3 regions of the Neobacillus sp. MER 74 genome follow, and region 3 is predicted to be linked to each of the others. Evidence: riboswitches for the same ligand, from Rfam matches in the RefSeq annotation. Region 3 holds a riboswitch; each other region holds the start of a gene.
The links. Region 3 has a riboswitch for cobalamin ahead of metE (5-methyltetrahydropteroyltriglutamate--homocysteine S-methyltransferase). Riboswitches for the same ligand answer to the same signal wherever they lie in the genome.
Positions count from the first base shown of each region.

Region 1: it holds a riboswitch for cobalamin, as region 3 does, so the genes downstream of both, M3610_RS16450 (ABC transporter substrate-binding protein) here and metE (5-methyltetrahydropteroyltriglutamate--homocysteine S-methyltransferase) in region 3, are expected to answer to the same signal.
Region 2: it holds a riboswitch for cobalamin, as region 3 does, so the genes downstream of both, M3610_RS09940 (ribonucleoside-diphosphate reductase subunit alpha) here and metE (5-methyltetrahydropteroyltriglutamate--homocysteine S-methyltransferase) in region 3, are expected to answer to the same signal.

Region 1 is NZ_JAMAUV010000009.1:122,353-124,623, reverse strand. Features, by position in the region: gene M3610_RS16455 (FecCD family ABC transporter permease) at 1-198, opposite strand, end outside; gene M3610_RS16450 (ABC transporter substrate-binding protein) at 164-1,129, opposite strand; cobalamin riboswitch at 1,322-1,513, opposite strand; gene ribH (6,7-dimethyl-8-ribityllumazine synthase) at 1,574-2,044, opposite strand; partial or broken gene ribB (3,4-dihydroxy-2-butanone-4-phosphate synthase) at 2,101-2,271, opposite strand, start outside.
Region 2 is NZ_JAMAUV010000004.1:279,560-281,830, reverse strand. Features, by position in the region: gene M3610_RS09940 (ribonucleoside-diphosphate reductase subunit alpha) at 1-1,090, opposite strand, end outside; cobalamin riboswitch at 1,225-1,424, opposite strand; gene M3610_RS09935 (hypothetical protein) at 1,591-2,271, shown strand, end outside.
Region 3 is NZ_JAMAUV010000012.1:32,742-35,012, reverse strand. Features, by position in the region: gene metE (5-methyltetrahydropteroyltriglutamate--homocysteine S-methyltransferase) at 1-1,124, opposite strand, end outside; cobalamin riboswitch at 1,304-1,485, opposite strand; gene M3610_RS18565 (ATP-binding cassette domain-containing protein) at 1,565-2,271, opposite strand, start outside.

The DNA of each region.
Region 1 (2,271 bases), on a different contig from region 3:
CGTATACATTGGGTCAAATTTCTCCAAGGAAATGAGCCCGAATAACTTTGCACTAATAATCTTTATGATAGTTAAGATTGGAACCGAAACCGTTCCTATCGAAATACCTATTAATATAGAAAGAATCAGGAAGATCCCAGCTATACAATAGGCTAAATACTTATTATTTAAAAACTTCAGGATAGACAGCCTTCGCAAGATCTTCTACTCCTTCAACAATCCTTGGGCCTGAGCGAGTCACACGATCAGAATCCACATCAACTACATGTTTATTCTTTACGGCGTTGACCGTTTCCCAGCCCTTTCTAGTTAAAACTTGATCCACAGGATTCTTGACATAGAATCCATAGGTAGTGACAATGACATCAGGATTGCGTTTAATCATTGCTTCTTGGTCAATTTTAATCCAGCCTTCTTGATCATTAGCGATGTTTTCAGCATTTATTACACTAAGCATTTGACCCATAAACGTATTCTTTCCAGATGTATAAATTTCTGGAGCTGGTGAAACCTCAACCAATACCTTTTTCTTTTCTTTTATCTCTCCAGCCTTTGCTTTAATTTCTGCTAATTTATCTTTCATCCCAGTGATGATTTCATTAGCTTTTGCTGTTTCACCAGTGGCTTTCCCAATCAAATCTATAGAATCAAAGACTTGATCAAAGTTTTGCGCGTCATTAACGACTAAAACAGGAATCCCTGCATCTTTTAACTGCTGAAGCCCAGCTTCAGAACTAGAAGCCCAAGAGGCATGTGCTAACACTAAATCTGGCTTTAAGGAAATAATTTTTTCTAAGTTTATTTCTTGGCCGCCAACTTTCTCCTTTTTGGTTGCCGCTTCTGGATAATTGTCGAAATCGGTTACTCCCACTACTTCCTTATCAAGACCTAAGGCAAAAACAATTTCAGTATTACTTGGGATCAGAGAAACAATGCTTTCTGGTTTCTTTTCAATAGTAACTTCCGCCTTGGTTGCATCTTTAATCGTAAGTGGATAGGTAACTTCCGCTGTTTTCTTCTCTACACTAGTATTTGAATCTTCCTTTACCTGGTCTTTCTTTTCAGCACAACCCGCTAACACTCCTACTGTCAATAATACTACTAACAGCAATGAATACAACTTCTTCATTTTTCTCCCTGCTTTCTTTGAAAAGTATCATGTATGTAACAAAAAATAAATTTTTTCTTGTGCTAAACAAAATACGGGATAACAACAAAAAACATCTCCAAAATGAAATGGAGATGTTGGTATGATAGATTCAGGTTACTAGCATAAGTAAATAGAGTCTAGCCTTCAACACCTTCCTATCCTCGTAGGTTATTGGCGCACAAGAATTAGGCAGGTTTCCTGGCTCATGATCATCGCTTCCTATGCCTTCCCATCGTATACGACAGTGACACAATATAGGTTGCTCCCATTTACAGTGGCGGGACCGCGTTGGCTTATACCAACTTCCCTTTTAAGCTTAAAATCATCTGAGAAGATTTTAGCACCTAAATTTAAAATAATATTTTTTTGTTATTTTTATTATAGAAAATGAGAAAAGATTTGTATATGATTTTTTACAACAAGTTATTGCTCAATACTTCTGCATAAATTTGCCATTTCAATTGCAGCCGTTGCTGCATCCCAACCTTTATTTCCTGCCTTTGTACCAGCTCGTTCAATGGCTTGTTCGATTGAATCCGTTGTTAACACTCCAAAAATAACAGGAATGCCACTTTTCAAATTGATCGCAGAAACACCCTTTGCTACTTCATTACAAACATAGTCAAAATGTGGAGTTGAACCGCGAATGACAGTTCCAAGTGTAATAACTGCATCGTATTTATTACTATTGGCCATTTTTTGAGCGATTAATGAAATCTCAAATGCCCCCGGAACCCACGCAAGGTCCACATCTGACTCGCTAACTCCATGTCTTTTAAGTGCATCCTGTGCACCGCTTAATAATTTACTAGTAATAAATTCATTGAAACGTCCAACAACTATTCCAATTTTTAACCCAGAACCAACTAAATTTCCTTCAAAAATATTTCCCATGTGTATGCCTCCATCAATTGTTTTGTGTAGTTGAGCTTTAGAGCGGTAATCTATGCTTCCCGCTTAACCATTCGTTCATTTTTCATTCTATATTCAACTAGATCTTTAATCGTAATCATTTTAAGGTTCATTCTCTCTGCAATTTTGAAAAGATCAGGAACGCGGGCCATCGTTCCATCCTCATTCATAATTTCACAAATAACCCCTGCAGGCTTCGCACCGCATAA
Region 2 (2,271 bases), on a different contig from region 3:
TTTGTTTTACTTGATGAGGACAAAATGTATGCCACTGTCCAATACTTCTGCCCTGCTCATCCTTATCTTCCAACTTTTTCATAAAAAGGTCTGGTATAGAAACACCTGTGAAAATATCATGGGCTTTACGGCGTTCATCCCCATTATTTGTTTTCAAGTCAAGAAACCCGTTCATGATATCTTTATGGAACAAATCAAGGTACACAGCAATGGCCCCTTGACGCTGACCTAACTGATCAACACTGACAGCTGTATCATTTACCAATTTTATCCACGGAACCACACCAGATGAGTTTCCTTTAAATCTCTTAATATCGGAACCTAGGGCGCGAACTTTACCATAATAGATTCCAATTCCTCCGCCATCTTTACTTAACCGGGCAATATCCCAATTATTTAAATAAATGCCATCAAGTGAGTCATCTACTGTATCAATAAAGCAGGAAGAAAGCTGCCCAAAGCTTTTCCCCGCATTTGCTAGAGTCGGTGTGGCAACCGTCATATATAAATGACTTAATGCCCAATATGCCTCCTTCACAAGATGCAGGCGTTCAGTCATTTTTTCATCCTTCATGAGGGTCATTGCAATAATCATGAACCGTTCCTGGGGAAGTTCATAAACATTACGATTATAATCTTGAGCAAGATAACGATCTGCAAGTAAAAATAACCCTATGTAATTAAATAATAAATCATGTTCTGGATTTATCTCTTTCGCCAGCTGGTCGATTTCATCCTTACTATATACGTTTAAAAGATCATTAGAATAGATCCCTATTTCCGTTAAATCCTTTATTAAGTTATAAAAGTCTCCATATTTTAGAGAACGATCATATCCGCGACTTTTGGCAGCCCTACCATATAGTTCATTCAGATATAAACGGGAAGCGACAAATGTCCAATCCGGCTGGTCCATTTCGATTTGATTCACTGCATATACTAGAGCTTGTTGATTTGCTTCTAGCTCTGTTACATCAAGTTGACTTAGTTTGTTTCTAAGTTCCATTGTATTAATCTGATATTTATCTGAAACTTGTTCTATAGATTCTAAAACGTAATTATGTTCAGATTGCAGTTCCTCAATTTTCATTTCATTTCCCCCTATAATAAAAAAATCCGCTCAACGGGAATTGAGCGGATGAAACGATAACATTACAAAAGGAAATAATTAACTATCCATGCCTCCTGTCGCCACCGTTCATCTTCTCAATCCCCGAAGAAGTTGAAACATCTTAAGAAAGACAGGTCTCCTGACTCATGCTTCTATCTACTTTGAACCCTTCCCATATAAGTACCTAATAGATTAGACAATCTTATACAGTGGTTTGTTCATTTCGTCAGCATTTACAGTTGCGGGGGCAGCTCTGGATTTACACCAGATTCCCTATTAAGCCACAATGGGCATCTTCTCTTAAGGCTAACACAATATATAGTTGTTTTTTTAAAAATAAAAACAATATGTAGTGAATCAATGTTATTAATAATAGTATAGTCTTTATGATATTTCAAGTCTATTATTTTTTTAAAATGAAACTAATTTGATTGAATATCCGTATATGAAGAAAGACCAAATTGAAAAGAGGCATTTTTATGGGGAACATTATTCTATTTACATTGATTATTGGGATAGCTGCTGCGCTTGTTCTAATACCAATTTTTAAACCTGAAAAGGAAAGTAAAAAAGAGGGAAAAACACTCAAAATCGGCGTGTTCATTGCACTTGTTTTGATACTCATGATAGCAGTGTTTGTATTCTATTATTTTACTAATTATGATAGAAATTTCACCTCGGTATGGCCGTTAGCTATTCTCCTAACCGCTGTTGGGGCCTTTCTTGCCAAAGGCACAGAAAGAATACTTAAAGGAATTCTCTTCCTTGCAAGTCTAGGCCTTGGAATTTATTTCTTAACCGCATTTATCTTTAATGCGGATCAAAAGTATGAAGTTGCCAAGATGGATGAAAAGGTAGAAATTCAAACTTTTGATGAGAAAGAAACACCTGCCAGTGTTCCACCGCAGTTTGCACGCAATAAAATGAAAAAAGCGTTTGGACAAGTTCCGAACACAAGCTATTATGAGCTTGGGAACCTGCAAATTCAAAAGCTGAACGATGACTATGTATATATTGCACCTGTGGAGTTTTCCGGATTTTTTAAATGGTGGAAAGGAAACAGTACACCTGGTTACTTTACCTTAAGTGCAACGGATTCTAGTGCGAATCCTAAATTCATCAAATCAGAAATGATATTTACCCCTTCCTCTTATTTTAAT
Region 3 (2,271 bases):
CTCTTATTTCCTGCCCACGCCTCGTCACACACATAGGCTGTTAACTGTGTCAGCTCTACAATTTTCTCATCAGCAAATGATAGAGCATTTTTTAAAGTGGCATCTAAGCGAGTTTCTGCCTTCGTTGTCACAGGTACATGCTGTAAACTACATGAAGACTGAATCCAAGCTTCTTTTACACCGCTTAATAATAAAATAGCTTTTATATTAAATGCTTTTTCAGCCAAATTCGCCCGCCAAATATCCCGTCCATTTACGATGCCAATTCCTAATACTTTGTCTTGTGGGAAGCCGTGTTTTCGAAGTGAAGCCATATTCTCTTCAGAACCATGGATGAAATCAAGTCCAATCCCCGCAACCGGTAAATGAGATAGCTCTTCATACACTGATAGTCCTTCAAAATAGGTTTGTAACATGATTCGGGCAGCTGGTACTTGTTCTGCTAATTGTTTGTAAATCTCCTGGACTAGTTTTACATCATCTGCTGTAAGTGAAAGGACCAAAGCGGGTTCTTCCACTTGAATCCACTGAGCACCTGCATTTACAAGTTGCTGCAATACTTGTGCATAGAGCGGTAGAAGTTTTAAAATAAACAATGCTTTCGATTTGGCATCGTATCCTTTCGCTAATTTCACAAAAGTAAAAGGACCGATTAAAGTAGGCTTTGTCATTAGACCTAATTCCTGTTTGGCTTCTAAGAAATAATCTAAGATGTAATTCTTCGTTAATCTTAATGACTGGCCTTCATACTCAGGAACGATGTAGTGATAGTTGGTGTTAAACCACTTTGTCATTTCACATGCTACTACATTCTTTCCCCCGCGTGCCATTGCGTAATAGGTTGATAGATTTACTTCATTGCCTGTCCACTGATAACGATTTGGAACCATTCCGAACATTGCCGCATGGTCTAGCATCCGGTCATAAAAGGTAAAATCACCAACTGTTAGTAAATCCAAGCCTAATGATTGTTGGCGTTTCAAATTATTTAATCGAATCGTTTTCATCTCTAAACTAAATTGCTCCTCTGATATCGCGGACTTCCAATAAGATTCTACACACCGTTTCCACTCCCGGTTATCACCAATGTACGGGTAACCAATCGCTGTACTTACTAAATTCATTCTTCATTCCTCCTTATTATTTTTACAAAATTCCCAAATACAAAAAAGCCATCTCCGCAAAATGGAAATGGCTCTACAATCAAGTTAAAGTTATGTTTAAATGACATGCAAAAACATTGATACTCATAACTCGTTTGTCGTACAAATGAATGTCACCACCTATTTCCACGTAGGTATTTGGTGTGTACTGGAATTTGGCAGGTCTCCTGGCTCATCATCATAGTTCCTCACACCTTCCCGTCGAATAGACAGTGGTATTTGTGATTCACTCCGATTTACAGTTGCGGGACAGCGACGGAATTACACCGTTCTTCCCTTTTAAGCCAAGCCTTAGCTTGGCACCAATTCTTACACGATATGGAATTTTCACTAACTATAACATATTATAAATTTGGTGTACATAATTTTCTGAAAAAGGGTCAGATTAACATGCTTAGAATTTAATTATTTTGCTCTAGACATTGATAAACCGCCATCATTTCTCGCTTATTCAACTCACGAATACGATTAAAAATAGGAATATCTGCAACTGCCTCCGTACATAAACTTTCAGCAACAACATCACTTACGTTACCAGTTAGCCATGTTTGTACTTGTATGCCCTCGACTATTTCCTTTCGGCCCTCTTCATTGATGCCGCTCGCATGACAACTCACACATGGGATCGTTAATTTAAACACGCCATCATGGAGATTATCTTCAGAAATTACTTTCTTTCCTTTACAGAATGGACACGGATGACCTGCTTTAATCTTATTAATCTGGGTGACAATTTTTTTGTAACCAAACGCTTCATAGACATATGTTAGTTTTTTGTATTTTCCATTGGCAAAATACTTATCAATAATGGTTTCTCTAGTTTCGTCAATATTGGCAAAATCACAGATTGTGATCAGATTTTTGCTGCTTATTGCCTCGATATTGCCTTTAATTCTATCCCAGAATGGTAAAACATTTTGTAATACCATTTCATAACCGGCGAAGCTTGCTAGTTCTAATTCAAGCATTTTCAGCGATACTTGTGTTTCCCTAGGAAGTAAGGAGACATCTTCCGTAAGTGCCATATCGCCGCCAACAATTGCTTTTAGTTTTTCAAACTCTGGTAACTTCCCTACTGTTTTAATGACCTGATCAATAGGTTGATGAA